2 linked regions of the Piscinibacter gummiphilus genome follow. The protein of the gene in region 2 interacts with the protein of the main gene of each other region in a pairwise test. Links are inferred from orthologs where the notes say so. Each region holds a gene or a part of one and is shown on either strand. Other genes may lie near its edges.

Evidence for each region.
Region 1: the proteins of A4W93_RS22515 (region 2) and glmS interact in binary tests that used the Escherichia coli proteins (3 or more experiments, as listed by UniProt). The link is inferred for Piscinibacter gummiphilus from one-to-one orthologs.

Annotation. Positions count from the first base shown.
Region 1 is NZ_CP015118.1:697,038-712,706, forward strand. The notes cover bases 6,609-9,588. They hold glmS (glutamine--fructose-6-phosphate transaminase (isomerizing)), read left to right. Parts: upstream 6,609-7,136; coding sequence 7,137-9,041; downstream 9,042-9,588. Other genes in these bases: A4W93_RS03200 (Lrp/AsnC family transcriptional regulator), read right to left, coding at 6,609-7,010; A4W93_RS03210 (hypothetical protein), read right to left, coding at 9,198-9,588. In the rest of the region: A4W93_RS03165 (LpxL/LpxP family acyltransferase), read left to right, coding at 1-112; dapF (diaminopimelate epimerase), read left to right, coding at 136-990; A4W93_RS03175 (DUF484 family protein), read left to right, coding at 996-1,673; A4W93_RS03180 (tyrosine recombinase XerC), read left to right, coding at 1,678-2,637; A4W93_RS03185 (class I SAM-dependent rRNA methyltransferase), read left to right, coding at 2,654-3,835; A4W93_RS03190 (IS4 family transposase), read right to left, coding at 3,942-5,120; A4W93_RS03195 (GGDEF domain-containing protein), read right to left, coding at 5,275-6,417; more of A4W93_RS03200, read right to left, coding at 6,477-6,608; more of A4W93_RS03210, read right to left, coding at 9,589-10,145; A4W93_RS03215 (esterase-like activity of phytase family protein), read left to right, coding at 10,372-11,526; A4W93_RS03220 (ATP-binding protein), read right to left, coding at 11,498-14,245; A4W93_RS03225 (FecR family protein), read left to right, coding at 14,717-15,493; A4W93_RS30230 (PEP-CTERM sorting domain-containing protein), read left to right, coding at 15,616-15,669. UniProt on the Escherichia coli protein: Catalyzes the first step in hexosamine metabolism, converting fructose-6P into glucosamine-6P using glutamine as a nitrogen source.
Region 2 is NZ_CP015118.1:4,914,810-4,930,497, reverse strand. What follows is about bases 4,550-7,548. They hold A4W93_RS22515 (phosphatase PAP2/dual specificity phosphatase family protein), read right to left. Parts: upstream 6,702-7,548; coding sequence 5,397-6,701; downstream 4,550-5,396. Other genes in these bases: A4W93_RS22510 (bifunctional alpha/beta hydrolase/class I SAM-dependent methyltransferase), read right to left, coding at 6,698-7,548; A4W93_RS22520 (hypothetical protein), read right to left, coding at 4,984-5,400; A4W93_RS22525 (lysophospholipid acyltransferase family protein), read right to left, coding at 4,550-4,967. Outside these bases: A4W93_RS22550 (DNA translocase FtsK), read left to right, coding at 1-109; outer membrane lipoprotein periplasmic chaperone LolA, read left to right, coding at 130-750; A4W93_RS22540 (replication-associated recombination protein A), read left to right, coding at 758-2,071; A4W93_RS22535 (helix-turn-helix domain-containing protein), read left to right, coding at 2,157-2,411; A4W93_RS29885 (hypothetical protein), read left to right, coding at 3,007-3,333; A4W93_RS22530 (phosphatidate cytidylyltransferase), read right to left, coding at 3,352-4,320; more of A4W93_RS22525, read right to left, coding at 4,317-4,549; more of A4W93_RS22510, read right to left, coding at 7,549-8,470; A4W93_RS22505 (CDP-alcohol phosphatidyltransferase family protein), read right to left, coding at 8,467-9,072; A4W93_RS22500 (branched-chain amino acid ABC transporter permease), read left to right, coding at 9,398-10,321; A4W93_RS22495 (branched-chain amino acid ABC transporter permease), read left to right, coding at 10,337-11,431; A4W93_RS22490 (ABC transporter ATP-binding protein), read left to right, coding at 11,428-12,216; A4W93_RS22485 (ABC transporter ATP-binding protein), read left to right, coding at 12,213-12,929; A4W93_RS30140 (hypothetical protein), read right to left, coding at 12,937-14,313; A4W93_RS22480 (PAS domain-containing hybrid sensor histidine kinase/response regulator), read left to right, coding at 14,458-15,688.

The sequences.
Region 1 (15,669 bases), 4.2 Mb from region 2 along the record:
GGCCGCGATGAACAAGTGGATCGAGGCGGAGATCCGCCACAACCCGGCCCAGTACCTGTGGGTCCACAAGCGTTTCAAGACCCGGCCGGCGGGTGAACCCTCGTTGTATTGAACCGCCGGGCGGATAATCGCGGGATGCGACTGCCATTCACCAAGATGCATGGCGCGGGCAACGACTTCGTCGTGCTCGACGCCACCCGCGCCCCGCTCGACCTGACCGAGGCGCAGCTGCGCCACCTGGGCGACCGCCACTTCGGCGTGGGCGCCGACCAGATCCTCCTCGTCGAACGCACCGCCACGCCGGGCGTCGACTTCCGCTACCGCATCTTCAACGGCGGCAGCGGCGAGGAGGTGGAGCAGTGCGGCAACGGCTCGCGATGCTTCGTGCGCTACGTGGTCGACAAGGGCCTCACCGACAAGTCCACCATCCGCGTCGAGACCCTGAACTCGCTGCTCGAGCTGCGGCTGCAGAACGACGGCCGTGTCACGGTCGACATGGGTGCGCCGGTGTTCGAGCCGGCCCGCGTGCCGTTCGATCCGTCGGGCCTGGAGCCCCGTGTTGTCGCCGACTCGCCGCTGTGGCCGCTCGACGTGAACGGCGAACGGGTCGAGATCGCCGCGGTGTCCATGGGCAACCCGCATGCGGTGCAGGTCGTGACCGACGTCGACACGGCACCGGTCGCCACGCAGGGGCCCGCCATCGAATCCCATCCCCGTTTCCCGCGGCGCGTGAACGCCGGCTTCCTGCAGGTGGTGGACCGCCGCCACGTGCGCCTGCGCGTCTACGAACGCGGCGCCGGCGAGACGCTGGCCTGCGGCACCGGTGCATGCGCGGCCGTGGTCGCCGGCATCCGGCGGGGGCTGCTCGACGCGGTTGTCGACGTCGAGACGCGCGGCGGCCGCCTGACGATCGAATGGCAAGGGGGCGACGCGCCGGTCCTGATGACCGGCCCGGCCGTCACCGTCTACGAAGGAGCAATCGAACTGTGAGTAGCATGAACCTGCAAGGCATCACCGAAACCGACATCGCGAACTACCTGGTCAACACGCCCGGGTTCTTCGAACGCCACGCCGAACTGCTGGCGTCCATCCAGCTCACCAGCCCGCACGGCCAGCGCGCCGTCTCGCTGCAGGAGCGGCAGATGGAAATGCTGCGCGACAAGCACAAGGGCCTGGAGCTGCGCATCGTCGAGATGATCCGCTACGGCCAGGAGAACCTCGCCATCGCCGACCGGCTGCACCGCTGGACGCGCCAGATCCTGCTGACGCAGAACCCGAGCGACGTGCCCGAGGTGCTGGTCAGCGAGCTGCAGCACCAGTTCATGATCCCGCAGGCGGGCATCCGCCTCTGGGGCGCGGCCGAGATGTTCCAGGGCCAGCCGTTCTCGCGTGACGTGAGCGTCGACGCGCAGAGCTTCGCGACGAGCCTCACGCAACCGTACTGCGGCATCAACTCCGGGTTCGAGGCCTCGTCGTGGCTCGACGACCCGTCCACCGTCACGTCGATGGCACTGATCCCGCTGCGCCACGACCTCGCCACGCCGGCCTTCGGCCTGCTGGTGCTCGGTTCGCCCGATCCCACGCGTTTCAGCGCGGACATGGGCACCGACTTCCTCGTGCGCATCGGCGACCTCGCCAGCGCCGGCTTGTCGCGGCTGCTGCCGCCGCGCTGAGCGCATGGCGACCGGTGTCGATGCCAACGCCGCCCCTTCGGAGGCGGCGCTCGCGCCCGACATCGCGTCCCACCTGCAGCACCTGCAGGTCGAGCGCAAGCTCGCGCCCCGCACGCTGGCGCTGTACCACGAGGCGCTCCTGCGCCTGCAGCGTTTCGCCGAGGGGCAGCCCGTCGAGCTGCGCCGGGCCCAGGTGCACCACGTGCGGCGCTGGGCCGCGCAGCTGCGCGCCAGTGGCCTCGCGCCGCGCAGCATCGCGCTGGTGCTGTCGGCCTGGCGGGGCTTCTACCGCTGGCTGGGGCGCGACGGGCTCGTCGACCTGAACCCGGTCGAAGGCGTGCGCGCGCCGAAGGCGGCCATCCCGCTGCCGAAGGCGCTGTCCGTCGACCAGGCGGTGACCCTCGCCGAAGCGCCCGCGGAACACGACGACCCCGCCATCGCCGCGCGCGACCAGTGTGTCGTCGAGCTGCTGTACGGCTGCGGGCTGCGGGTCGGTGAACTCGAGGGCCTCGACCTCGTGGCCGGGCCCGAGACCGCGGGCTGGATCGACGCGGCCGACGGCCTCGCCCACGTGTTCGGCAAGGGCAGCAAGCGGCGCGGTGTGCCGGTGGGCGGGCCCGCGCTGAAGGCGCTGGCCGGGTGGCTCGCGCTGCGGTCCACGATGGCGCGGGCCGACGAGCCGGCGCTGTTCGTCAACCAGCGCGGCACGCGGCTCACCGCGGCGCAGGTGCGCGCGCGGCTCAAGCGGCGCGCGGTGCAGGCGGGCCTGCCCACGCACGTCCATCCGCACATGCTGCGGCACTCGTTCGCGTCGCACGTGCTGCAGTCCAGCGGCGACCTGCGCGCGGTGCAGGAGCTGCTGGGCCACGCGAACATCCGCACCACGCAGGTCTACACGAAGCTCGACTTCCAGCACCTCGCGAAGGTGTACGACGCGGCGCATCCGCGGGCGAAGAAGAAGTAGCGCGACAATCCGGGGCATGAAGACGATCGTTCTGAGGGAGGGCAAGGACCGCTCCCTGCGCAAGCGCCACCCCTGGGTGTTCCCGGGCAGCATCGCCAGCGGCAAGGCCGACCCCGGCGAAACCGTGCGGGTCAACGCCCACGACGGCAGTTTCCTCGCGTGGGCGGCCTACAGCCCCGCGTCGCAGATCCGCGTGCGGGCCTGGAGCTTCGACCAGGCCGAGCGCATCGACGCCAGCTTCTTCGAGCGCCGCATCCGCGAGGCCGTGGCCATCCGCGCGCGGTTGCCCATCGCGAGCGACGGCGTGCGCCTGATCCATGGCGAGGCCGACGGCCTGCCGGGCCTGATCGTGGACCGCTACGGCGACACGCTGAGCGCCCAGTTCCTGTCGGCCGGCATCGAACGCTGGAAACAGGTCATCGCCGACCATCTGCTGAAGGCCACGGGCCTCACGCGCCTGTACGAACGCAGCGACGCGAATGCACGCGAACTCGAAGGCCTGCCGCAGGTGACCGGCTGGCTGCGCGGCGATGGCCCCACCGAGATCACGATCCGCGAACACGACTGGCAACTGACCGTGGACGTGGCCGAGGGCCACAAGACCGGTTTCTACCTCGACCAGCGGGACAGCCGCAAGCTCTTCGCCGACACCGTGCGCCACTTCGGCTGCCAGCGTGTGCTCAACTGCTACAGCTACACGGGCGGCTTCAGCGTGGCTGGCCTCTCGGGCGGTGCGGCCCACGTGACGAGCGTGGACTCGTCGGGCCCGGCGCTGGCGCGGGCCACGGCCCACGTCGCGCTCAACGGTTTCGACGCGTCGCGCCACGAGGCACTGGACGCCGACGTCAACGCCACGCTGCGCGAGTTCGTGCGCCAGGGCCGGCGCTTCGACGCCATCGTGCTCGACCCGCCGAAGTTCGCGCCCACGGCCGCCCACGCCGAACGCGCGGCACGCGCCTACAAGGACATCAACCGGCTCGGCTTCATGCTGCTGGAGCCGGGCGGCCTGCTGTTCACGTACTCGTGTTCGGGCGGCATCAGCGCCGACCTGTTCCACAAGATCGTGGCGGGCGCCGGGCTGGACGCGCCGGCCGACGGGCTGATCTACGCCCGCACGGGCGCGGCGCCGGACCATCCGATGACGGTGACGTTTCCGGAGGGGGAGTACCTGAAGGGGTTGGTGGTGCTGAAACGCTGAGCGTCATCGGGTCGCGAAAACAAGGTTGCCATCCCGGCGTAGGCCGGGATCCTGTGCGTCCGCCGATGATCCCGGCCTGCGCCCATTGCTGTCCGGGGAACTTGTATCAAGCAAAGGCCAGATCCATCTGGCCCGCCTTGAAGGCTCTTAGCTCGGTTCGTCGTCGTCGGCTCTCGGTGGTTTTCTCGCGCCGCCCGACTCGCTCGAACAGTGTTGCTGTCAACTCGTTCAACCGCGTTCGCAAGCTGCTCTCGCCCTGCTTTCCTGCCTGCTCCAGCACCAGGAGCAGGTAGGTGATCAGTGCCGTCATCACCTGGATCCGAACAGCATTCTCTGTTCGCGCGCAGAACTTCTTGATGTTCAGGTTCTGCTTGATCCACTTGAAGAACAGTTCCACCGCCCAGCGCTCCTTGTAGAGCGCTGCGATCTCTGCGGCGGGTGCGTTCAGATCGTTGCTGGCGAACACCAGCGGCGTGTCGCCGGGCCGGTGCACTTCGATCCGACGCAGCGGTTCGACGTAGCGGTTGTATCGGCCACCGCCGGGCCTGCGGTTGGTCAATCGAACAACTTGATCCTTGAGGATGACGCCCTCGTCTGCCTCTACGATCTCCCGCTCCGCCACCACCTCCAACTTCACGTTCATCTTGAACCGGGTCACGAACCGCGCGCCCTCAGCGTCGATGTCGTGCCACCAATTGAAGTCGTAGTACCCCTTGTCGAAGACGTAGGTGGCGTCCCGCTCGATCGGTACGGGCAGCGCCGCCGTCAGATCGTTGACGTTGGTGGCCGTCATGCTCTGCCACCAGGGCGTTGCACTCCCGTGCTCGTACACCATGTGCAGCTTCAGGCCCTGCGTGGAGCGCACCTTCGTCGGAGCCGCCCACTCGTCGAAGCCGCGTCCCTTCAGGCTCACCGTCGTCGAGTCGATCAGGAACAGCAGGTCGCTGTACTCCCTGCGCACCTTCGGCTTGAGCATGTTCATCAACGCTCGAGCCGTGTCGCCGAACACTCGCCAGTCACGGCGCTTGTTGGCGTCGCCCAGCGTCGAGTGCGTCAGGCGTCCCGCGCCCAAGTGGTAGTGGTGGTTGCTCTGAGCGTTGAAGCCGGTCGCGATGTCCCGCAGCGAACTCGACTTGGACACCTGGGCATAGACCATCGCCACCAAGTGCCCCCAGCTGTCGAAGCTCTTGCAGTATCGATCAGCGTCGTATCTCTCGACTGCCTTGTCGAACGCCCCGCGTGGGAGCAGCTTCAGGAACTGGTGGAACCGGCTTATGCTTTGCATGTTGCGGGGGTTTGTTGATCGAGTTGGCGCTCTGGGATTTATCCCAAATCACCAACCCTCGCAACAACTTACCGCTCAGCACTCAAACTTTCCCCGGACAGCAATGGGCCTGCGCCGGGATGACATGCTGTTCAGGGCTGGGTGCAAAGGGCTATCAGCCCATCCGCACGCAGTCGCGCCCCGCATGCTTGGCCGCATACAACGCCGCATCCGCCCGCGCCAGCAGCTCCTCCACCGTCTCCTCCGGCCGGCACACCGCGACCCCGAGCGACACCGTGACCTTCAGGTCCGGATGCAGCCGGTTCCATGCGTGTTTGGCCACCCCGTCGCGCACCCGCTCGGCCGCGATGTGGGCCGACGATTCGTCTTCGGTGGCCGTGAGCACCGCGAGGAATTCCTCGCCGCCGTAGCGGCCCAGGCGGTCGGACGTGCGCATCTCCGCCGAGGCGCGGCGCGAGAAGGCGCGCAGCACCTCGTCGCCCACCGGGTGCCCGAAGCGGTCGTTCACCTGCTTGAAGTGGTCGATGTCGAGCAGCACGATGGAAAACGACTGGCCGGTGAGCTCGAACTTGCGGTGCTGCTGGTCGAGCAGTTCCATCACGCTGCGCCGGCTCAGCGTGCCGGTGAGGCCGTCGCGCGTGGCGCGGCGGTGCATCTTCTCGAACTTGGCCTTGAGCTTCGCGTTGCGCTGCATCAGCACGTCGCGCAGCTGCAGCCCGTACAGGTCCAGCAGCGTGACCCGGGCCAGCACGAGGGCGAACCACGCGGCGCTCACCACCCGCTGCCCGAGGTTGCCCGTGGGCAGCGCCACGTTCAGGCCGCCCCAGGCGAGCACCCCCGCCACCCCGATGGCGATCAGGGCGGACGTGGACAGCACCGCCATGCGCGACACCCGCATCGCGCCGAAGGCGTTGATGACCAGCAGCATCATCAGCAGCGGCACGCCGACGGCCGGCACCCACATCACGAAAGCGAGGTGGATGGCGGAGTGCACCAGCATCTGCGGCACCACGAGGAACGGGTCGGCGAGGCCTTCGCTCTTGCCCGAGCGGAGCAGCACCCAGAACACGCCGCACGCCACGGCGCCGGCGCCCGCGTAGGCCCAGGGCGCGAAGCCGTCGATGGCGCCGAAGCGGGCGAAGCCGAGCAGCAGCAGCGTGTCGAGCGTGTAGCTGGCGAGCACGACCCCCAGCATGCGCAGGCATTGGCGCTGGCGTTGGGCACGCGCCGCGGCCGTCAGGGGCTGCGACTCGTCGTCTTCGTCGTCACGGGCTCGGGCAGAAGCGATGGCGGACATGGATGGTGGCGGCGGCAAGGCATGGCGTGGCCACGCGCAGGCGCGGCCCATCGGGGTCGTTATCGGCGGGCGGCCGCCGGGCTTGAACGGCGGATGGGCGGCAACTCGACCGCGGGCTCGAACTTGGCACGCTTCACGCTGAAAAATGCCTTCACGTTGCGCACGTTGGCGTCCTGCGTGAAGAGGCGGTGCACCACGGCGTCGTACGCCGCCATGTCGGCCACCTGCAGCACCAGCACGAAGTCCGGACCCGGGGCGACACGGTAGCACTGCTGAACCGCCGCGTCCCCTGTGGCACGGGCCTCGAAAGTGACCAGATGTTCGGCCCCTTGCCGGTCCAGCGTCACCTCGGCGATGGCCGTGAGGCCGGCCCCCAGCTTTTCCGTCGACAGGATGGCCACCCGCCGCTCGATCACCCCGGCCTCCACCAGGCGCCTGACCCGGCGCAGGCAGGTGGCCGGGGAGGTGGACACCGCGGCCGCCAGGTCCTGGTTGGACATCGACGCGTCGCGCTGCAGCACCCCCAGGATGCGGTGGTCGGTCTCGTCCAGATCGTCGAAAACGAGAGATTCTTTCGTTCTTTCTTCGTTCATGAACGAATTATCCGTGATTGCGAGGTAGTGATGGATTATTTCGATTTTGCGCAAACTTCGCAAACTTCCATCTTGAATCCCTCCCTACCATCCCCGAACTTTGTAGACACCCTGGGGAGAGATTTCATGTGTGGCATCGTCGGCGCCGTCAGCACCCGCAACATCGTTCCGATCCTGATCGAAGGCCTCAAGCGCCTCGAGTACCGCGGCTATGACTCCTGCGGCGTGGCGGTCCACCAGAACGGCCAGCTGCGCCGCGCCCGCAGCACGGCCCGCGTGTCGGAACTGCAGCTGAACGTGGAATCCGACGGCGTCGCCAGCGGCACCGGCATCGCCCACACCCGCTGGGCCACCCACGGCGCCCCGGCCGTGCACAACGCCCACCCGCACTTCTCGCACGGCCCCGGCTCGGACGCCAACACCGCCACGTCGGGCCGCATCGCCCTCGTGCACAACGGCATCATCGAGAACCACGACGAGCTGCGCTTCGACCTGAAGAACAAGGGCTACGTCTTCGACAGCCAGACCGACACCGAGGTCATCGCCCACCTGGTCGACCACCTGTACGACGGCGACCTGCTCGACGCCGTCCAGCGCGCCACGCTGCAGCTGCGCGGCGCCTACGCCATCGCCGTCTTCTGCAAGGACGAGCCGAACCGCGTGATCGGCGCCCGCGAAGGCTCGCCGCTGGTGCTGGGCGTGGGTGAGGGCGGTGCCGAACACTTCCTCGCCAGCGACGCGATGGCCCTGGCCGGTGTCACCGACCAGATCATCTACCTCGAAGAGGGCGACGTGGTCGACATCCAGCTGGGCAAGGTGTGGATCTCCAGCCGCACCCCCGAAGGCCGCGTGTACGGCGCCACCGCGGCCACCGCCGCCCAGGCCTTCAAGCCCGTGCAACGTGAAGTGCGCATCGTGCACGCCCACACCGGCGCCGCCGAACTCGGCCCGTACCGCCACTTCATGCAGAAGGAAATCTTCGAGCAGCCGCGCGCCATCGCCGACACCCTCGACGCCGTCGAGAGCGTCACCCCCGAACTCTTCGGCGACGGCGCCTACCGCGTCTTCAAGGACATCGACTCGGTGCTGATCCTCGCGTGCGGCACCAGCTACTACAGCGGCTCCACCGCGAAGTACTGGCTCGAAAGCATCGCCAAGATCCCCGTCAGCGTCGAGATCGCCAGCGAGTACCGCTACCGCGACAGCGTGCCGAACCCGCGCCAGCTCGTCGTCACCATCACGCAGAGCGGCGAAACCGCCGACACCCTGGCCGCCCTGAAGCACGCCCGCAGCATGGGCATGAACCACACGCTGACCATCTGCAACGTGGCCACGAGCGCCATGGTGCGGGAATGCGAACTCGCGTACATCACCCGCGCCGGCGTCGAGATCGGGGTCGCCTCGACGAAGGCCTTCAGCACGCAGCTCGTCGGGCTGTTCCTGCTGACCCTGTCGCTGGCCCAGGTGCGAGGCCACCTGACCGAAGCGCAGGAACTGGCGCACCTGAAGGCGCTGCGCCACCTGCCTGTCGCCGTGCAAGCCGTGCTGGCCCTGGAGCCGCAGGTCATGGCCTGGGCCGAGGAATTCGCCCGCAAGGAAAACGCGCTGTTCCTGGGCCGCGGTCTGCACTACCCGATCGCGCTGGAAGGTGCGCTGAAGCTGAAGGAGATCAGCTACATCCACGCCGAGGCGTACCCGGCGGGTGAACTGAAGCACGGCCCGCTCGCCCTGGTCACCTCGGAGATGCCGGTCGTGACGATCGCGCCGAACGACGCGCTGTTGGAGAAGCTGAAGAGCAACCTGCAGGAAGTGCGGGCGCGGGGTGGCGAGCTGTTCGTGTTCGCGGACTCGGATTCGCGGATCGAGTCGTCGGAAGGCGTGAAGGTGATCCGGATGCCGGAGCACTACGGGGCGCTGTCGCCGATCCTGCATGTGATTCCGCTGCAGTTGCTGGCGTATCACACCGCCTGCGCTCGGGGCACGGACGTGGACAAGCCGCGGAACCTGGCGAAGTCGGTGACGGTGGAGTGATTGAAAGGGGCTTCGGCCCCTTTTGTGGTTTGGAACAATAAAGTCTGTCGGGCGTCAATCAAGTCCGTCGGACTCGTGCTCTGAGCAAGGGAGGCTGACGGTCATTGCCATGATGTCGAAGAGGCCGCCGGTGACGCCAAGCTCAAGACCGGACTCTCACGTCCCGTCCTCCGGTCCAGGAAGAGCGTTCTGGCGGGGGGGCCTCCGTCGAAGCCCGTGACCCGTGGGGCGCCAGTTCCTGATGTCGTTCCACGAAGACCGCAGCGCTTGCCTCAGGCCCTTGCCCTCGGACTCCGGATCGAGCAACTCGGCAACGGGTCGAGCCAGCCGTGCGCCGAACACCAGGGCCCAGATCGGGAGGAGCGCGAAGTACGGGGTCGGTTCGAACAGGTGCGTTGACTTGTAGATCTCGTGCATGGGGGTTTGGTCCATGCGTTCCCTGGTCGTCCGGTAGGCCGTCAACGATGCGTCCGCGTGGAGCTTTCGTCCCGGAGGGATCAAATCTCTGCCGATTCCGAGGACCTCTTTTTCCTGCATGCAGCGTGCGCTCATGCAGGGGGTGGCCGAGTCCGTTGCGATGCAACTGGCGCCTGGGCTCAGGGCTACCGAGGTCGAGAAGTTGCGGGAGACGTAGCGCACGTCGGTACGGGGGCAGTGCTGGACGATGTCTTTGGTGTGCTCGTCGACCCGGGTGCGACGATGGGCGATCCGGCTCGCTGCAAGACAAGGTGAGTCCGCGGCCTTGACGTCGTGGTCCAAGTCGAGCTGGGCATCCGCGACGGCGATGCCGCCGGGGCAGTTGGCGGCGACCAGCCGCGCGCCATCGAGCGATGCCAGCTGATCCCAACTCGATCGCAAGGCCTCGTCCCACTGCTGCGAATGATCTTTCCAGAGAAGCTGACCAAAGGCGAGAAGCGCGACGGCGATGCTTGCGGCTGAGGTCGAGGTCCAGAGGAGATCGATCCCCGCCGAGAGCCGGCGCCGAGCGGCGCTGGACGTGTGCAGCAAGCCGCGGAGGGCCACGCCGAAGCCGAACAACGCGGCCAGAGAACAGAACCACCAGGAAGCAAACCACGACATCGACTGCAAGGCTGACGGATACAAGCTCTCTCCTGTTCGAGGTGGGCGCCCCCGCGTTGAAGTCGACGGGGCGAGGATGGGTGAAGTCAAGACGTTGTCGACACTCCGAAGGCCCTCTTGAGTCTGAGGACGACGCCAGGTCATCCGGGAAGGTCGGGGTCGGGGCTGCCCGCTCGCTGAGGCACAGCGTCACGCAGCGGACACCTGGAAGCGCTAGCGTGCCGGTTGTTACCACTGTCGCCTCTCCCCCATGTCTTTCGCTGTCCCGTTCCACCGTGCCCGCTGGGCCGCCTTCACGCTCGTCGCCCTGATCGCCGCCTGCGGAGGCGACGACGACGAGGTCGCTCCGCCCGCTTCGCAGATCGCCTCGCTCAAGCTCGTGGGCAGCACCTCCATCGCGACCGGCACGATGTTCGACGGGGTGGAGTTCGGCGGCATCTCGGGCCTGGACCGCGCGGCCGATGGCACCTTCTGGGCCATCTCGGACGACCGTGGCGGCGAACGCGGCACGCCGCGCTTCTACAACCTGGCGATCGACCACGACGCCGCGGGCGCCGTGACGGTCCAGGTGCGCTCGCAGCGGTACATGCTGCGCGAGGACGGCACGGCGTTCCCCGCCAACGCGCGCACGGTCGACCCCGAAAGCATCCGCCTCGCCCCCAACGGCAACCTGTACTGGTCGTCGGAGGGCAACTGGTCGGCCACGGCCGGGAGCCTGTTCCAGCCCTTCGTGCGCGAAATGAAGGTGGACGGGACGCACGTGCGCGAGTTCGCGATGCCGGCGATGTACCGCTACGTCGACAACACCACCACCGGCGCACGAAGCAACAAGCTGTTCGAGGCGCTGGCGGTGGCGCCCGACGGCACCGTGTACGCGGCGAACGAGGATGCGCTGGTCCAGGACGGCCCGCTCACCACGATGCAGGCCGGCAGCGTCGTGCGCGTGACCGCCTTCGACCCGGCGACCGGCCAGCCGAAGGGCCAGTACGCCTACCAGGTGCCGGCCATCCCGGTGGACGCGCCCCCCGGCGCCGCATTCGGCCCCGACAACGGGCTGTCGGAGATGATCGCGGTGGGCAACCGCCAGTTCATCGCCGTCGAGCGCGCCTTCGCCGTCGGCATCGGCAACACCATCCGGCTCGTGCTCACCGAGATCCAGGAGGGCACGACGAACGTGCTGAACACCGCGTCGCTCACCGGGGCGACCTACACGCCGATGACGCGCCGCCTGCTGCTCGAGATGCCCATCACCTGGCAAGGCGTCAAGCTCGACAACATCGAGGGCATCGCGTGGGGGCGGACCCTCGCCAACGGCAACCGCACGCTGGTGCTGGTGGCCGACAACAACTTCACCGCCCAGACGCAGTCGACGCAGTTCATCGTCCTCGAAGTCGTGATGCAGTGACGGGGCGGACGCTGCCGGGAGGCGACCGCTCCCCCAGCACCCCCGCCATCGCCCCCAGAAACCGCTCGAACGCGATCGGCTTGGTCCAGTAGTCGTTCGCGCCTTCGGCCAGCGCTCGCTCGACGTCGCCGGGCATCGCGCTCGCGGACAGCACGACGATCGGCACGCGCCGGGTCGTCTCGTCCGCGCGCAGGGTGCGCAACACTTCCAGTCCGTCGACGTCGGGCAGCTGCATGTCGAGCAGCACGAGGTCGGGCACCAGTTCCCGCGCGCGGGCGATGCCGCTGCGCCCGTCGGTGGCGGTGTGGACGGTGACGCCGGGCCAGCGGGCGAACAGGCTCTCGATCAGCAGCGTGTTGACGGCGTTGTCCTCGACGTAGAGGACGGCGCCCGTCGGCAGGGCCGGCGCCGCCGGGCCGGGGAGGGCGCCGGGCACGGTGTCCTGCGGGATGGCCTGGAGTTCGGCGCGGGGGATGTGCACCCGCACTTGTGTGCCCACCTCCACCTGGCTGTCGACGGTGATCGATCCGCCCATCAGGGCCATCAGCTGCCGCGACAGGGCGAGGCCGATGCCGGTGCCCTCGACGGTGCTGCGTTCCCGCCCGAGCCGGTTGAAGGGCTCGAACAGCCGGGCGAGCTGCTGCGGGGTCATGCCGATCCCGGAGTCGGCGACCTCGATCGCGACGTCGCCGTCCTCGGTGGGCAGGACACGCACCCGCACGCCGCCGTCGGGCCGGTTGTACTTGATGGCGTTGGAGAGCACGTTGAGCAGCACCTGGCGGAGCCGGGTGGCGTCGGCCCGCACCGCGGTCGCCGGTGGCGTGTGGTGTGCGGCATCCAGCGTGACGCCGAGCTGGGCGGCGAGCGGGCGCGCCATGTCGAGCACCTCGTCCAGCAGCGATGGGAGCAGCAGGGCGCGGGCGTCCACCTTGATCGTCCCGGACTCGATGCGCGCGAGGTCCAGCACGTCGTCGATGAGGGTGAGCAGGTGCCAGCCCGCGTGCCGGACATGGTCCAGTTGCACGCGCTGATCGGGCGTGAGGCGTTCGGCGGCTTCCTCGCGCAGGATGGTCGAGAACCCGAGGATGGCATTGAGCGGCGTGCGCAGCTCGTGGCTCATGTGCGAGAGGAACTGCGTCTTCGCCCGGTTGGCCGCCTCGGCTTCGGCCTGCGCACGGCGGGCCTCCTCGGCCTCCTGCAGTTCGGTGATGTCCAGCACGAGGATCAGCAGGCAGGCCTGCTCCAGGTACTCCAGCGGCTCGGCATTCACCAGCACCCGGCGCGCCCGGCCGCGGATGTCGATGGAGCGCGCGAGGAAGTTCCGGGCGCGTCCCTCGCGGGCCACGAGGGCGTAGAAGACCTCGCGGTCCTCGGGCACCACGCCGAACCCGAAGTCGGCGGTGGCCTTGCCGATGAAGTGTTCCCGCGGCAGGCCGTCCCGCTCGCAGACGGCCTGGTTCACGTCGAGCACGCGGCGGTCCCGGGTCGACACGATCGCCGCCGGCACGGGCGCCGCCTGGAACAGCTTGCTGAAACGCTCCAGGCTCGCCTGGGCCTCCCGCATCGAGTCCACTCGCTGCTGTTCGCTCGCGAGGAAGTCCAGCGCGAAGGACACATCCTGGCTCATGCGGTCCAGCAGTTGCAGCAGGGGCGCGTCGAAGTAGTCGCGCTCCGTCGCCGACAGCATCAGCACCGCGGCCACGCGCTCGCCCCGCCGGAAGGGCAGCCACACCATCGCATGGATGCCGTTCTGCGCGGCGAGGCGATGCCAGCTGGTGGTGAGCGGGTCGTGCTGGTAGTCGTTGCAGACCCGGCGCTGGCCGTCCCCCAAGGCGCGGGCCGTGTACGAGTCGCGGTACGAGGGCGACGCGGGATCCCATTCCACCGGGATGCCGGCGAGGATGCGGGCCGCGGGGCCGGCCGTGATCTCGCGGCGCGCCAGGCCGTCCCGCATCAGGTACAGGCAGGCCATCTGCGCGTGCCCGGTCTCGACGCAGATGTCGCAGATGGCCTGGTACAGGGCCGCGGGGGCACGGATCCGCAGCACGGCCTGGTTGGTCTCGGTGAGGGTCTGGTAGTAGTTCGACATGCGTTCGGCTTGCGCCCGGGTCGAACGGTGGTCGAGGGACTGCTGGAGCAGTGAGGCGGCCAGCTGGGCGATGCCGGAGAGCACCGCCGCCGGGACGGCGTAGCCTGCCAACAGGTGCAGCGGGTCGGACCCGCCCGCGAGCGCCACCAGCAGGCCGGCGGGCGCGGCGATCAGACCGGCCGCCAGCACCCACGGGCTGGCGCGGCGAGGCCGGGCGCCCAGGCACAGCACCGCGCCGCCCAGGTCGATCCACACGAGGGCCAGGGCCGCCCAGGTGGGCGAGCCCGCGAGGGACGCGGCGAGGGCCAGCGCGAGCGCGGGAAGGGCGAGCGCGAGGAGTGGCCCGCGGCGCCGCGCGAACGGCCAGGCGAGTTGCGCCAGCAGTCCGACCGACCAGCCGATGCGGGCGCCGCACGCGATGACGAGCCCCGCTCCGGCGGGCACGACCGCGGCCGGCCCCGGCATGCCTTCGGCCCACGCGAGCACCGCCGTGATGGCGGACGAGGCCCCGAACCAGCGGAAGGCGGGGTCGCGGTCGATGCACCACACCGCCCACTGCAGGAGCGCGACGATGGTCAGGATGACGGCGATCGCGCCGGGGCCTGCCAGCTGCGGAGCAACGGGAGCCATCTTGCACCTCCCCTCGTGGCCGTGAGATCCCTTCACGCGAGGCGGCGAGCCGTGCGCCGCCGGTCCCGGGCCGGTGGCGAATCATGCGCCTTCCCGGCGCGGACCGCCAGCGTGCGGTCCCTCCCGTGAACCGGCGTCTTCCCGGCGGGTCCGAAGTCCATCGGGGCGCAGACCGTGCGAACGGCGTGATGGTCTGTGCAGCGCTCTTCACCAGGAAGCGATGGCGCCCCTTGTGCCGACAGCGCTCGAACAGCGGGTTCGGGCACTCGACCGTTGCTCGAATCGACGATGACGGTCAGGTCGATTCGGCTCTCGCCATCGCGCGACGCAGGAGGCGAACGAGGCGCACCTTGAGCCTGCTCGTGGTCCAGCGGCCGGCTTGGCGGTTGCCGCGCCGACTGACCGCTTCGCAAGTGGCGCACACCCCGGTCGGCAATAATTCCGTCCCCTCGTCCTCGCCTCCGCCCCCACTTGACCCTCGACCCGCCCCCCGACCGCAAGGCCCGCCCCTGGTACCTGGCCGCCGCCCTCGTGGTCCTGCTGCTGTCCGCCGTCCTGGGCGCCTCCTTCGTCGGCTGGGCCTACTGGCGCCAGCAACCGGACTACGCGAACACCTATCTGACGAACCGCGGCGCGCAGCTCGACGTGGCCCTGCCCGACACGACGCGGATGACGCTCGATTCGTCCACCCGCGCCGAGGTCCTGCTGTACGGCTCGCGCCGTGTGGTGCGCCTCTCGACGGGGCAGGTGGTCTTCGAGGTGCCGCAGGACGGTCGCCCGTTCGAGGTGCAGGCGGGGCCGTGGCGCATCGAGACCGCCGGCGCGCGCTTCGCGGTGCGCCATACCCCGAGGGTCGACAAGGACACCCGGGGGCAGGTGGCGGTGGAGGAGGGCCGTGTGCAGGTGCGGATGGGCGGTGCCACCGTGGACCTGGGCGCGGGCGAGCAGGTGGCGGGCGATGCGACGGGTCGGCTCGGCGCGGTCTCGCGGGTCGCCCCGGACGCCATCGCCTCCTGGCGATCGGGCCGCGTGTCCTTCGACGCCACGCCGCTCGTCGAAGTGCTCGCCGAGTTCGAGCGCTACGGGTCCACGGGCCTCGTGCCGGCCGACCCGCAGGTCGGCGCGTTGCCCGTCACCGGGATCTTCGACCCACGCCGGCCCGAAGACCTCCGCCGCAGGTTGCCCGAGCTGCTGCCGGTGCGGCTCCAAGCGCGGGGCCAGTTCACCGAGGTCGTCGACGCGCGTTGACGGCGCCCGGCCGTGCGGATCCTGGATCGGCGTGGACGTGCGATGCGGGATTGAAGAACCGCCGCGCCCGGCCTAGTGTGGGTGGTGACTTCGTGTCCTCTCACCCGCATCAGGAGAACCCCATGTCTCATCCCCTGCGTTCCAGCTTGCTCGTGCTGACGCTCGCTGCCGCTCCC
Region 2 (15,688 bases):
CTACAACCGCGCCGCGCGCCTGCTGGAACAAATGGAAAAGTCCGGACTCGTAACGAGCATGGCCACCAACGGCAACCGCGACCTCATCGTGCCCAAGCGCGACGAGTGACCCGCCAGCCCCCGCCCCGCATGAACACACCGTTCCTGAAGTCCCTGGCCGCGGCCGGCCTGCTGCTGGCCAGCATGGCCGCCCGCGCCGATGCCGTCGACACGCTGCGCGAGTTCGTGCGCGACGTGAAGTCCGGCAAGTCCGCGTTCTCGCAGGTCGTCACGTCGCCTGACGGCAAGAAGAAAAAGACGTCGTCCGGCGAGTTCGAGTTCCAGCGCCCGAACCGCTTCCGCTTCGCGTACCTGAAGCCCTTCGACCAGGCCATCGTGGCCGATGGCCAGAAGGTGTGGATCTACGACAAGGACCTGAACCAGGCGAGCTCCCGCAAGATGAGCGCGGCCATCGGCGCCACGCCGGCCGCGCTGCTCGCCGGCGGCGACCTCGACAAGGACTTCGACCTGAAGCCCCAGCCCGACCGCAACGGCCTGTCGTGGGCCCAGGCACTGCCGCGTTCGAAGGACGGGCAGTTCCAGTCCATCCAGATCGGCTTCAAGGGCAAGCAGCTCGCGGCCATCGAGATCGTCGACAGCTTCGGGCAGCGCTCCGACCTGACCTTCACCGACCTGCAGACCAACGTCGCGGTCGACCCCGCGCACTTCCGCTTCGTGCCGCCGGCCGGCGCCGACGTGCTGGAGCAATAAGCCCTTCATGGCCGACCTGTTCGACTCCGCCCCGGCGGCGCCGCTGGCCGAGGCGCTGCGCCCGGCCAACCTCGACGAGGTGATCGGCCAGTCGCACCTGATCGGCCCCGGCAAGCCGCTGCGCCTCGCGTTCGAGTCGGGCAAGCCGCATTCGATGATCCTCTGGGGGCCGCCGGGCGTCGGCAAGACCACGCTCGCGCGGCTGACCGCCAGCGCCTTCGGCTACGAGTTCATCGCGCTGTCCGCTGTGTTCTCGGGCGTGAAGGACATCCGCGCGTCGATGGAACAGGCCGAGCACAACCTCGCGCTCGGCAAGAAGACCATCCTGTTCGTCGACGAGATCCACCGCTTCAACAAGAGCCAGCAGGACGGCCTGCTGCCGTTCGTCGAGTCGGGCCTCGTGACCTTCGTGGGCGCCACCACCGAAAACCCGTCGTTCGAGGTCAACTCCGCGCTGTTGTCGCGCGCCCAGGTCTACGTGCTGCAGGCGCTGACCGACGACGAGCTGAAGCAGCTCGTCGAACGCGCCCGCGAGACGGTGCTGACCCACCTCACGTTCGAGGGCGCCGCCATCGACACGCTGGTGGGTTACGCCGACGGCGACGCCCGCCGCCTGCTCAATCTGCTCGAACAGACGGGCACGGCCGCCCGCGCGGCGAAGGTCGACGTGATCGACCCGGCTTTCCTGCAGAACGCGCTGACGCTCAACGCCCGGCGCTTCGACAAGGGCGGCGACAACTTCTACGACCAGATCTCCGCACTGCACAAGTCGGTGCGCGGGTCCAACCCCGATGCCGCGCTGTACTGGCTCACGCGCATGCTCGACGGCGGGGCCGACGCGAAGTACCTGTCGCGCCGCATCGTGCGCATGGCGTGGGAAGACATCGGGCTTGCCGACCCGCGGGCCATGCAGCTCGCCAACGACGCGGCCACCACGTACGAACGGCTCGGGTCACCCGAGGGCGAACTGGCCCTCGCGCAGGCCGTGATCTACCTCGCCATCGCGCCGAAGAGCAACGCCGGGTACAACGCGTACAACGCGGCGCGGGCCTTCATCAAGCGCGACAAGTCGCGTGAGGTGCCCATCCACCTGCGCAACGCACCCACGAAGCTCATGAAGGAGCTGGGGCACGGGAAGGCGTACCGGTACGCGCACGACGAGCCGGGGGCGTATGCCGCGGGCGAAACCTACCTGCCGGACGGCATGGCGGAACCCGGGTGGTACCAGCCGGTGCCGCGCGGGCTCGAGGTCAAGATCGCGGAGAAGCTGGCGCACTTGCGGGACCTGGACGATCGGGCGCGAGGGGTGGGGGAAGACTAAGGCGAGGCTCTTGCCTCTTCGGCGGGGAGAAGGTATCGAATGTGATACCCTGGCGACTCGAAGTATCACATTCAATACTTTTGCCATGGGTGACTTCGAATCCAATCTTGTAGTCCTGGGACGTCGCCTCAAGGCGATGCGTCAGGAGCGTGGCTTGCGCTTGGTCGACGTGGCGGCAATGGCTGGGTTGCCCCGCCTCAAGGTCATCCATGTGGAGTCTGGCCGTCCGGGAGTGGCAGCCTCCTCATACGCGCGGGTGGCTGCCGCGCTGGGTGGACAACTTCAGGTGATTCCGGCCCAACGCCCCACGCTGGAAGAAATCGCCGAACTTCTGGGGTGATGTTGTGAGACCGCGGTTGCGGAAGTGACGGCCGTGGGCTCTGGCGTTTGGGGAAAACGAGACGAACTCAAAACACTCGTCATCCCGGCGAAGGCACATTGCTGTCCGGGGAAAAAACGGGAGATCGGCGACAGGCCCGATCCCGAGCGGGATGCAACGCATCTGCCGATGTCGTGACTCGATCGCATCGCAAAAACAAGCTGTCATCCCGGCGCAGGCCGGGACCCTGGGCGCTGTACCCCGCTCAGGCTCCAGAAAGTCCTCCGCGATGGCTTGCTGCCCTCGTGCCGAGGCGCAGTGTCTCGATGTTCAACGCCGCGCATCCGACAAGGCCGAGGGTCCCGGCCTGCGCCGGGATGACAAGTATTTTGAGGGCGTCTGGTTTTCCCCGAACAGCAATGGGCGAAGGCCGGGACCCACTGCAGGCGTCGAACGTGCGTGGTGTCGAGTGATCTGGCGTGGAGTTTTCTCTTCGGGTGAGGCCGCGCCGGGTCTCGGCCCGGCAGCCGACCCACTTTCTCACGCGAGAAAGTGGGCAAAGAGCGCCCCCGATCCGGCGGTCCTGCCCGGCTTCGCCGGCCAGGACTGCTCTGCGATGCTCGCGGCTTGGGGCTTCGCCCACAACTCGCCCTTCGGGCTCAAACAAGTGGGCTCGACCGCCGCTACGCGGCGGCAACCCCAAGCCGCTGCGCTTCTCGACGCCTCCAACGGGGGATTCAACAGCGCCGGCTCGCTTCGCATCGTGCTTGATGAGGCGCACATCGCCTGCGGCGATGTGCAGCCCCACAATCGAATTCGAGGTGGCCAGGCTGCGCTGCCGATCGAGTCGACGGGAGCTCGATCGGCCCGGCTGGCCCTGTTCATCAGGGATGTCTGCGACCGAGCCGGTTTTCCCTGGCAGCAATGGCGTCTGGTTCAGTGAGAGAAGCCCCATTCTTTGTCACGGCGTCCACCAGTACCGCACCACGTGGAAGAACATCGGCGCCGCGAACACCACCGAGTCGAGCCGGTCCAGCATCCCGCCGTGCCCCTCGATCATCGCGCCCCAGTCCTTCACCCCGCGGTCCCGCTTGATGGCCGACATCACGAGCCCGCCGAGGAACCCCATCAGGCAGATGCCCAGCGACACGAGCGCCGCCTGCCACGGGTTGAACGGCGTGCACCAGTAGAGCGCCGAGCCGAGCGCGGTGGCCGACGCGATGCCGCCCACGAGCCCGCCCACCGTCTTCGACGGCGACAGCGTGGGCGCCACCTTGCGCTTGCCGATCAGCTTGCCCCACACGTACTGCAGCACGTCGCTGCCCTGAACGACCATGATCAGGTACGCGATCAGCAGCAGGTTGCGGCCCTCGTAGCCGGGGATGTCGAGCGTGAGCAGCGCGGGCAGGTGGGACAGGCAGAACACGCAGATCATCAGCCCCCACTGCATCTTCGCCGTGCGTTCGAGGAAGCGGTTGGTGTCGCCGCCGAAGCTCGCGAGGATCGGCATGATCAGGAACACGTGCACCGGGATGAAGATCGAGTACAGCCCGTACCACTCGATCCAGATCAGGTAGTACTGCAGCGGCAGCGCGACGTAGAACATCAGCGCGAGCACGAGGTGGTCGGCCGTGCGGGTGTAGGTCAGCGTGACGTACTCGCGCAGCGCGGCGAACGACATGAACAGGAACAGCAGGATCACGCCGGTCTTGCCGAACGCGAACGACAGGCTGACCAGCAGCACCATCACCCACCACGCCTTGATGCGGCTGTTGAGGTTGTCGATGACCCCGTGCGGCTGGCCGTGGGCCACGCGCCACTTCAGCAGGCCGCCGATGACGGACGCGACGATCAGCACGCCGAGCACGGCGACGAAGAGCCACTGGGTCTGGGCCTCGAACGGCGCCGTCTGCGAGGGAGAGTAGCTCATGCGTCGATGCTTTCGGCGGGGCGAAGGGCCAGCACCGCGGCTTCGGCACGGCGCAGGAAGGTGTCCTTGTCCTCGTCGGCCCCGACCGAGAGCGGTTCGCCGTAGGTGACGCTGCACACCATCGGTACGGGCAGCCACTGCCCCTTCGGGATCACGCGGCGGATGTTGTCGATCCACAGCGGGACCAGTTCGACACCGGGCGAGCGGCGGCCCAGGTGGAACAGGCCGCTCTTGAACGGCAGCAGCGGCGCGTCGGTGGTGTTGCGCGTGCCTTCGGGGAAGATGATCAGCGACTCGCCGTGGCTCAGCGATTCGGCCATCAGGTCCACCGGCGTCGGTTCACCGGGCTTGGGTTGCCGGTCGATCAGCAGCGCGTTGAACACGCTGCGGCCGATGAAGCGGCGCAGCGCCGAGGCAAGCCAGTAGTCCTGGCCGGCCACCGGCCGCGTGATGTCGCGGATCGGGCCGGGCAGCGTGGTCCAGATCAGCACGAAGTCGCCGTGGCTGCCGTGGTTGCCGAAGTAGATGCGCTGGGTCTGGCGGGGCAGCGTGCCGCGCCAGATGGGGCGCACGCCGGTCAGCGCGCGCGCGAAGAACATGATCAGCTCACCGACCACCACGCCGGGCAGCCGTTTCAGGGTCGTCATTCGAGGAAGTCTCCGTTCAGCACCACGCGAGGATCGCCAGCAGGACGATCAGGGCGGTGGCCACGGTCTGCCACCGGTAGAGCCGCCGCGCGCCGGCGAGGCGAGGCGCGAGGGGCCGGCCGGCCTTCGAGGCCGGCACGGACAGGGTCTGCCGCAGGCCGGCGTCGAGGTCGTCGAGGCTCGCGAGCGACCCGGTGGCCAGTCGGTCGAACAGCCGCGCGTCGAGCGCGACCCGCACCGCGAGGAACCGTTCGAACACGGCGAGCGGCACGAGCAGCAGCACCGGGTGCGGTGCGCCACCGGTGGCGAGGCCGGCCAGTGCCGCGGCCACCGCGAACCACGCGACGATGCCGACGGCCGTCGACGTGGCGAGCCAGTCGGCACACACGGCGCAGGCCGCCCGTTCGGCCGGGGTCAGGGGCTGGGAACTCATCGCACGTCCTTTCCCTGGTCGACGGCTTGCGAGATCACCGCGAGCAGCCCGGGCCGTAGCACCACCTGGGGCCGCACCTGGCGCAGCAGCGCCACGGCTTCGTCGACCGTGCGGCAATGGCCGTACACGCAGAGCCACGTGGCCACGACGGCCGAGCTGCGCGAGAAACCGAGCGCGCAGCTGACCAGCACCGGCCCGTTGCGCGAGGCCTTCTCCACCGACCGCGCGGCGTTCAGCAGGTGCTCGGGGCTCGGGTCGGTCAGGTCGAGCCAGCCGTGCGAGCGGGCGCCCTTGTGGTGGAAGCCGAGTTCGGCGGTGACGTCCACCACCTGCCCGAAGCGGCGGTGGTCGCCGTCCCACGGCAGCGGCAGGCGGCCGAGCCACACGTCGCGGTCACCCACCTGGTTGCTGCCGGGCAGCCCGATGGTCCAGGCGCGCGCGTTGAGCCACGCGGCCACGCGGTACGGCCAGAACAGCAGCCGCGCGGCGATGCTGTGGTGGCCGTTCTCGCGTTTCTGGAAACCCTGTTCGCCGAGCGCGGCGTAGCACAGCGCCACGAGCGTGAGCGACGCGGCCGGCCAGTAGAACCACCACCAGGCCCGTCCGAGCCCGGCGAGCAGCACGCAGGCGAACGCGCCGAGGGCGTAGAAGAACGCGATGCGGCGCCGCTGCGCCGACACGCCCCACTGCCACATCGGCCGCTCGCCCTCGAGCGGCCACAGCCACAGGCACAGCGCGCCGGCCAGCAGGCCGGTGGGGATGTCGATGAAGTGGTGCTGGTAGGTGGTGAGAACCGAGATGCCGATCAGCGCGCTCCACACGTGCAGCACCATCTTCCACGCGCCGTGCAGGCGCTGCCGGTAGAAGTCCCACAGGATCAGCAGCAGCACGATGTGCAGCGACGGGGCCTGGTTGTAGGGCAGGTCGAAACCGGCGAGGGCGTCGAACAGCTGGCCGGCCCAGCCGTCCACCGGCGGGCGCGGCGTGGAGAACTTCAGCGGGAACAGCAGGAAACACACGACGCAGATCACCTGCGCCGTCAGCAGCCGCAGGCCCTGGCGGTTCAGCTCGAGCCGCGTGCGGCACACGAGCAGCGACAGCCCGTAGAAGAAGTCGATGGACCAGTACGGCAGGATGGTCCACGGCCACAGCGGGATGTGCCGCTCCCAGTCGAACACGATGCTCGGCACCACCGCGTGCGCGGCGGCCTGGTGGTTCGCGAAGCCGTAGGTCAGGAAGAACAGCGGCCCGAGGACGAGCAGCCAGACGAGCCCCGGCTTCCAGAGCGGCGGCAGGGTCATCGGGGTTCGCGCACGGCCATCGAGACCGTGAAGATGCCCCACTCGTCGATGCGCTGCGTGACCTTGCGGAAGCCCGCGGCGGCCACGAGCTGGTCCATCTCCTGCTGGGTGCGGCGGCGCATCACCCAGGCCACGCCGTCGCGGTGGCTCGTCAGTGCTCGCGCGATGAGCTCCAGCTGCGGGTGCCACGGCTGGCCCGTGTAGACGAGGCAGCCACCGGCCGGCATCGCGTCGGCGAGGCCGGCGAGCGAACGCTCGAGCATCGCGTTGTCGGGGAACAGTTCGTACAGGCCCGACACCACGGCGACCGTGGGCGTGGGCTTCGCGCGTGCAAGGCTCGCGCGGTCGAAGGCGTCGGCCTTCTCGAACGTGGCGATCTCCTGCAGGCCGCGGCTGACGATCAGCGTGGCGCCGTCGCGCACGTTGATGTCGCTGTAGTCGCGCAGACGCACCGAATCGGGCTGGATCGGGCTCTGGTTCACCGCGTCGAGCACGTAGCGGCCGTGGCCGGCGGCGATGTCGATGAGGTTGAGCGGCAGGCCGTTGTCGCGCGTGGTCTGCATCGCCAGCTGCAGCAGCTCCTCGACGTGGACCTTGCGCTGGCGGATGCCACGCCAGCCGATCGAGTTCAGGTACTGGCGGTCCATCAGCCGGCCGATGGGGCCCGCGCCCTGCGGCGTGTTGCGGTACACGTAGTCGAGCGTGCTGCCCGAGTCGTGGCCCGTGTCACGGCCGATCTGCAGGCCCTTCGACAAGGGTGCCGCCCACTTCAGGCTGGCGCGGGTGGTGTTCCAGTAGATGCCGCGCGGGCTCAGCGGGGAGAGCGGTTCGGCGAGCGCACGGGATTCGTCGAACGTGAAGCCGCGCTCATGGGCATCGCGCACGTCGACGACCCGCGGGGCCTCGGCGAAACGCTGCTCGATGAACGTGCGGATCTTCGCGACGGCCGGCGCGCGGTCGCGTTCGCCGAGGGTGTCGTGGTAGAAGCCCGGCAGCTCGTGGCATTCCTTGACGGGGCTGCCGAGGCGCTCGAAGAACTGGTGCTGGGGTTTCGCGTGCACCACCCAGTCGGCGCCCGAGATCAGCAGCTGCAGCGGCACCGTGATGGCGCCCGCGTCGGCCACCACACGTTCGGCGGCTTCATACAGGCCCAGCAGGATGTTCGACGAGATGGGGCGCGTGATCAGCGGGTCGGTGTCGTAGCTCGCGATGCGCTCGGGGTCGTGCGTGAGGAACTTCGCCTTCACGTAGCTGTTGACGAAGAAGTTGCCGCGCAGCGCCATCATCAGCTTGATGCCGGTGCGCGCGAACGGCACGTACAGCTTCACCTTGAAGGCCGGCGACGCGAGCGTCACGCCGCGCACCTGCGGCGCGTAGTCGTGCAGCCAGGTGGACACGAGCACCGCGCCCACGCTCTGCGCGACCACGTACGTGTCTTCCGGGCGCACCTGGTGGTCGGCCCCGAGGTGGGCCATGAAGGTCTGGATGTCGCGCACCGAGGTGCCGAAGCTCGGGCTGAACCCGCGCGCGCCGGGCGAGCGGCCGTGGCCGCGGGCGTCCCACGCGAAGAAGTCGAAGCCGGGCAGGTCGAGTTCGTCGACGAGGTGGGCCATGCGGCCCGAGTGCTCGTGGCCGCGGTGGAACAGCACGACCACGCCGCGGCGCGGTCCGTCGGTGGCGGGCCAGTGGCGGTAGAACAGGTCGACGCCATCGTGGGTCTTGAACTGGTGCTCCTGCACCGGTCGGCGCGTCAGCGCGGCAACACTCATCGGATTTCCTGGAGGCCCGAACGCACGCGCCGGACCACGGTGAAAGCGGTCAACCCGACCGCCAGGGGAATCAGCCAGCCCATCCAGGCCGGCAGGGGATGCCACAGCGCCACGGCGAGGCCGAGGGTGCCGATCAGCACGGCCCGGTCGCTCTTGCCGAAGGGGCCGTCGTAGCGGCGCGAGGCGCCGACCGTCTGCCCGAGGATGCCGGCCATCTCCGACAGCGCGGCAGCGAGGATGAAGGCGCCGACCCAGAACGGATCGAACGGCGCGAGGTGCGCGAACGGCAGGTACAGCGCGGCGTCGGACACCACGTCGGTCAACTCGTTCAGGTAGGCGCCGAGGTTCGAGCGCTGGCCGAACTCGCGGGCGAGCATGCCGTCGAGGGCGTTGAAGGCCATGCGAACGAAAAACCAGACGGGCAAAAGCGCAAAAGCGCGGGAATCCGGCACCAGGTAGAGGCCGAGCCCCAAGGCCACGGAGACCGCGCAGGCGAACAGGGTCACCTGGTTGGCGGTGACGCCGGCCCGGAACAGGGCGCCGGCCAGGGGGCGGAGCAGGTTCTGGAAGGCCGGCTTGAGCTGGTAGATCGAGAGTGCCATCGTATCGGGATCGCGCGGCTGCGTATCGAACCGCGTCGTGATCCCCGTTTCCCCGTGTGTATTCGTGGCCGGAGAATACCCGGGTTCATGCGCTGGACATGTCCTCCCTAAGAGGGGAGCATGCGCATAGTCCCTTGGGATGAGGGGGAGCCCGCCGTGGTGTTTCTGCTTACTCCGCGGCCCGGTGTCCCCACTAGAATCCGCCGCCAATGAGGAGCGTTCGGCCGTTCTTTAGTGCCGAAACGCAGCCATGGCAGTGTTTTTGCTACAAGAAGCCGACCGCCCTCGGGCGCCCACACTTGATTCGCAGGAAAACACACATTCGATGGACACCTTCATTCAGCAGATGATCAACGGGCTGGTGCTAGGCAGCGTCTACGCCCTCATCGCCCTCGGGTACACCATGGTGTACGGCGTGATCAACCTGATCAACTTCGCGCACGGAGAGGTCCTCATGATCGGGGCCGTCACGGCCTGGACCGTGGTCACGGCCCTCTCGGGCACCGGCTGGCCGGGGTGGCTCCTGATGCTCATCGCGCTGCTCGCCGCCATGGTGGTCTGCGCCATCCTCAACTTCGTCATCGAGAAGCTGGCCTACCGGCCGCTGCGCAACGCGCCGCGCCTGGCCCCGCTGATCACCGCCATGGGCATGTCGCTGCTGCTGCAGACCCTCGCCATGATCATCTGGAAGCCGAGCCCGAAGCCGTTCCCGATCCTGCTCGACGCGCACCTCTACAACATCGGCGGTGCCGTCATCAACACGGTCCAGATCCTGATCCTCGTGGTCACGGTCATCACGCTGTTCGGCCTGATGTTCCTGGTCAACAAGACCCGCATCGGCCGCGCCATGCGCGCCACGGCCGAGAACCCGAAGGCCGCCGCGCTGATGGGCGTGAACCCTGACACGGTGATTTCCTTCACGTTCGTGATCGGCGCGGTGCTCGCTGCGCTCGCCGGTGTGATGTACGCCGCGAACCTCGGCACGGTGCAGCACACCATGGGCTTCCTGCCCGGCCTCAAGGCCTTCACGGCGGCCGTGTTCGGCGGCATCGGCAACCTGGCCGGCGCCATGGTGGGCGGCGTGCTGATCGGGGTCATCGAGGCCCTGGCCGCCGGCTACATGGGCGTGCTGACCGGCGGCGTGATCGGCAGCGACTACAAGGACGTCACCGCCTTCGTCGTGCTGATCCTCGTGCTGACGCTGCGCCCGCAGGGCCTGCTCGGCGAACGCGTGGCCGACCGCGCCTGACCGGAGTTCCACACCATGCAACTCCGCAACCAGACCCTGCTGACCTTCGTCGGCGCCGCCATCGCGCTGTTCATCCTGCCCCTGATCGTGCAACCCTTCGGCCCCGGCTGGGTGCGCATCATCGACAGCGCACTGCTGTACGTGCTGCTGGCCCTCGGGCTCAACATCGTGGTGGGCTACGCCGGCCTGCTCGACCTCGGCTACGTCGCGTTCTACGCGGTGGGCGCCTACCTGTTCGCGCTGCTCGCGTCGCCACACCTGACGAACCAGTTCCCGGCCCTCAAGGAATACTTCCCGAACGGCCTGCACACCTCGCTCTGGATCGCGATTCCGCTCGGGGCCTTCGTGGCCGGCGTGCTGGGCGTGCTGCTCGGGGCGCCCACGCTGAAGCTGCGCGGTGACTACCTCGCCATCGTGACCCTCGGCTTCGGCGAGATCATCCGCGAGATCGTCACCAACCTGAACAAGCCCATCAACTTCACGAACGGCGCGCAGGGCCTGTCCGACATCGATTCGGCCCGGTTCTTCGGCTCGGACCTGAACAAGACGAAGGAGATCTTCGGCATCGAGATCCCGGGCGTCACGCAGTACTACTACATGTTCCTGGTGCTGGTGCTGATCAGCGTGTTCATCTGCTACCGGCTCGAGCGCTCGCGCATCGGCCGTGCGTGGATGGCCATCCGGGAAGACGAAGTGGCCGCGAAGGCCATGGGCATCAACACCCGCAACATGAAACTGCTCGCCTTCGGCATGGGCGCCACCTTCGGCGGCGTGTCGGGCGTGATGTTCGCCACCTTCCAGCGGTTCGTGTCGCCGGAATCGTTCGCACTGAACGAGTCGGTGATGATCGTCGCGATGGTGGTGCTGGGCGGCATGGGCCACATCCCCGGCGTGATCGTCGGTGCGCTGCTGCTCGCCGCACTGCCCGAGACGCTGCGCTACGTCGCCGGCCCGCTGCAGGAGATGAGCGGCGGGCGCCTGGACGCTTCCATCCTGCGGCAGCTGCTGATCTCGCTCGCGATGATCGGCATCATGCTGTCGAGGCCGCGAGGGTTGTGGCCGGCCCCCGAACACGGACGCAAGGGTGCGCCGAAGGGAGGCCAGGCATGAGCAACGCCGTCCTCGAAGTCTCGGGTGTCTCGAAGCGGTTCGGCGGCCTGCAGGCCCTGTCGGACGTCAGCATCCGCATCCAGCCCGGCCAGGTGTATGGCCTGATCGGCCCCAACGGCGCCGGCAAGACCACGTTCTTCAACGTCATCACCGGCCTCTACACGCCCGACAGCGGCAAGTTCCTGCTGGGCGGCCAAACCTACGAACCCACCGCGGTGCACGAGGTCGCGAAAGCGGGCATCGCGCGCACGTTCCAGAACATCCGCCTTTTCGCCGACATGACCGCTCTCGAGAACGTGATGGTGGGGCGCCACGCGCGCACCCACTCGGGCCTGATCGGCGCCGTGTTCCGCACGAAGACCTTCAAGGACGAGGAAGCCGCCATCGAGGCCCGCGCCCGCGAACTGCTGGCCTACGTCGGCATCGAGGCCTTCGCCGAGTACAAGGCCCGCACGCTGAGCTACGGCGACCAGCGCCGGCTCGAGATCGCCCGGGCGCTGGCCACCGATCCGAAGCTGCTGGCGCTCGACGAGCCCGCGGCCGGCATGAACGCCACCGAGAAGGTGGTGCTGCGCCAGCTCATCGACCGCATCCGCAACGACGGGAGGTCGGTGCTGCTGATCGAACATGACGTGAAGCTCGTGATGGGCCTGTGCGACGGGGTCACGGTGCTCGACCACGGCAAGCAGATCGCCGAGGGCACGCCAGCGCAGGTGCAGTCGAACGAGGCGGTGATCGAGGCCTACCTGGGCTCCGGCCACGGCCAGAAGGCGGTGGCGCCATGAGCGGCACGCTGCTGATGAAGGTGGATGACCTGCACGTCTCGTACGGCGGCATCCAGGCGGTCAAGGGCATCTCGTTCGAGGTCTTCGAGAACGAGGTGGTGAGCCTGATCGGCGCCAACGGCGCCGGCAAGAGCACCACGCTGAAGGCCGTCACCGGCCTGCAGCCCATCAAGTCGGGCTCGGCCACCTACCTCGGCCGGGCCATCGGCGGGCAGGGCGCGTGGAACCTCGTGCCCCAGGGGCTCGTCATGGTGCCGGAAGGCCGTGGCACGTTCACGCGCATGAGCATCGAGGAGAACCTGCTGATGGGCGCGTTCATCCGCAAGGACGCGGACGTCGACGCCGACATCGACAAGGTCTTCGCGCTGTTTCCCCGCCTGAAGGAGCGCCGCAAGCAGCTCGCCGGCACGCTGTCCGGCGGCGAGCAGCAGATGCTCGCGATGGGCCGCGCGCTGATGTCCCGTCCGAAGCTGCTGCTGCTCGACGAACCGTCGATGGGCCTCTCGCCCATCATGGTCGACAAGATCTTCGAGGTGGTCGAGTCCATCGCGAAGCAGGGCGTGACCGTGCTGCTCGTCGAGCAGAACGCGAGCCGCGCGCTGCAGCTGGCCGACCGCGCCTACGTGATGGAGTCCGGCGAGATCACGATGAAGGGCGACGCGAAGGCGCTGCTGGTCGACCCGAAGGTGCGCGCGGCCTACCTCGGCGAGTAGGCCGGGTTCAGCCCTCCGGCGGGCGATCGGCGCGGTGCACGAACCCGTCGGCCGTGAGGCCGAGGGGGTCGGCATCGTGTGAGTGGGTGCCCGGTCCGTTGGTGATGCCGGCGGCCAGCCACCGGCCGCCTTCGACCACCAGCGAGCGCAGCTGCAGCTGCCGCGGGCCGTCGGCCCACGCGTTCAGCCGGCCGACCTGCCCGCTGTCGGCATCGATGGTCACGAGCAGCGGTGTGGTCACCTCCGAGATGCTCGCGCCCGCTGGGTTCTGCACGTAGCCCGCCGTGCCGCAGGCGAGCCACCGGCGGTTCGGCAGCGGAGCGATGTCGAACAGCACCTCGCCGCGGTCGACGTCGACGAGCACCGGCGCGGCGGTGAGGGCGGAGGGGCCCGCGAAGGCCGCGAAGGCGTTCCAGCCGGAGCCGTCCGCCACCACGGCGGAACGCACGCGCCCGGCCACGGCCACCTCGCCCGCCGACCACCGCAGCGCGTGCAGTTCGGTGATCTGCCCCGTGTCCACCACGGTGGTGCCCACGCGCTGCCCGTCCGCGGTGAGGCGGGTGATGAGCACGCCGTGCCGTGCGGTCACGGGTTCTCCGAAATGCCAGGCATGCGCCTCCATCACCGCGTTGTGGCCGCCGACCCCGGCCACGCCGACGACCACGCCGCCGTCGGTGGCCACGTCGACGTGCACGCGCAGGTGGTTCTCCAGCTGTCCGAAGGTGTCGAAGCTGCCCCCGGACAGGAACCGGCCCATCGCGGTGCTGCCCGGTTCGACGAGGGTGCGCCACGCCGTCGTCCAGCCGGTGGCCGAGCGGGCGAGGCGGTAGGCCACCACGGCGTTGCGCCCGGTGCGCAGCACGAGGGCCAGGTCCTCGCCGAGGGGCGCGAGTCGGGCGGCGTCGCGCATCAGGTACGGCTGCAGCGAGGTGGGGTCCTCGATGCCACCGAGGTCGAAGTACGGGTCGGTGGCCGCGGCCGCATCGGTGAACGGCTGGTCGGCGACGACGACCGCGCGGACGTCGAGGCGCACGAGGCGCACGGTCTTGCGCTGGGTCAGCACCACGGAGGTCTCGCCGGACGGGTGGGCCGCGGCATCGACGATGGACCAGTCCGCCGGCGCGGTGTAGCGCCCCATGACGCCCCAGTCGGGCGTCAGCAGCACCACCTGGCGCTGCGGCCCCTGCTCGTGGATGGACACGAGCCGCTCCTCCAGCACCACCAGGCCGGGGCCGCCCCGGCGCACCTTCACGGCGGCCCGGCCGGTGACGGCGTGTTCGTACGCGGCCGGCGGGTCGGGCTCGCCGCCGCCGCAACCGGCGAGGCCAACGGCCAGCAGGGTGGCGAGGACGTCTCGCCGCGTGGGGTGATGGGGCTGAGTCATGGCGGGATCGATTCAGAGCGAATGGGCCCCGCGGAGCTTAGGGCCGGATCGTGGCGGCGTCCTCCACCCCGATGGGGGAGGCCGCGGGCTGCGCTACGATGCATCCGCGCGGCGCATTCCGACGTCCCCCATTCCACCGCACCCATGAGCGAAGCTGGTCGAGTCCTGAGCTGGTCCAAGGCGCCGTGGCACGCGTCGCTCGCGCCGACGCTGCCGCTCGACCCGCGGCTGATGAGCCAGCTGCTGCAGCACATCGCCACGCGCGTGGCCGTCGTCGACCGCGACCTCCGCTACGTCTGGGCCAACGCCCAGGCCCTCGCCTTCATGGAACTGCCGGAGGAGGAGGTGATCGGGCACCACCTGTCCGAGGTGCTCGATCCGGCACTCTACGAAAGCTTCGTGCCGCTCTTCGAACGGCTGTTCGCCGGCGAGTCGCTGCACCTCGAGGGCTGGGTCGACTACGAGCGCCAGGGCCGCCGCTACCGCGAGCAGGACCTGGTGCCGTACGTGGACGAGGAGGGCGAGGTGGTGCTCGTCGTGGTCTGCGGGCTCGACCACACCGAGGCGCGCATCGGCGAGCTGCAGCTCGCGGAGAAGCAGCGCCAGCTCAAGGCGAGCGAGGCGCTCAAGGCCGCGGTGTTCGACAACGCGCTGGCGGCGCTGGTCTCCACGGACCACACCGGCAGCATCGTCGAGTTCAACCCCGCGGCCGAGACCATGTTCGGCTGGCGGCGTGCCGACGTGATCGGGCGCAAGGTGGGCGAGCTGCTCATTCCCGAACGCCACCGCCGTACCTACTGGAACGAGATCCCCGGCATGCTGGGCCGGCGCGTGGAGCTGGAGGCCCGGCGCGCCGACGGCCGCGAGTTCCCCATCGAGATGGTGATGTGGCGCACCGAGGCCGACGGCACGGTGTTCTTCACGGCGTCCTTCGCCGACCTGTCCGAGCGCTACGCGGCGGCCCGCCAGATCGAGCAGCAGCGCGAGGCGCTGCGCCAGGGCGAGAAACTCACGATGATGGGCAGCCTGCTGGCCGGCGTGGCCCACGAGCTGAACAACCCGCTGGCCGTGGCGATGGGCCGCGCGCTGCTGCTGCAGGAACGCGCGGCCGACCGGCCCGACCTCGTGCAGGAGGCCCGCCGCATCCACGACGCCACCGACCGCTGCGCGCGCATCGTGCGCACCTTCCTGAACATGGCCCGCAGCCGCCCGGCCGACCGCCAGCCGGTCGACCTGAACCAGGTGGTGCGCGGCGCGGCCGAGATGCTGGGGTACGCGTACCGCAGCAGTGGCGTGGACCTGGCGCTCGCGCTCGACCCCGCGCTGCCCGAATTCAGCGGCGACCCCGATCAGTTGTGCCAGGTGGTGCTGAACC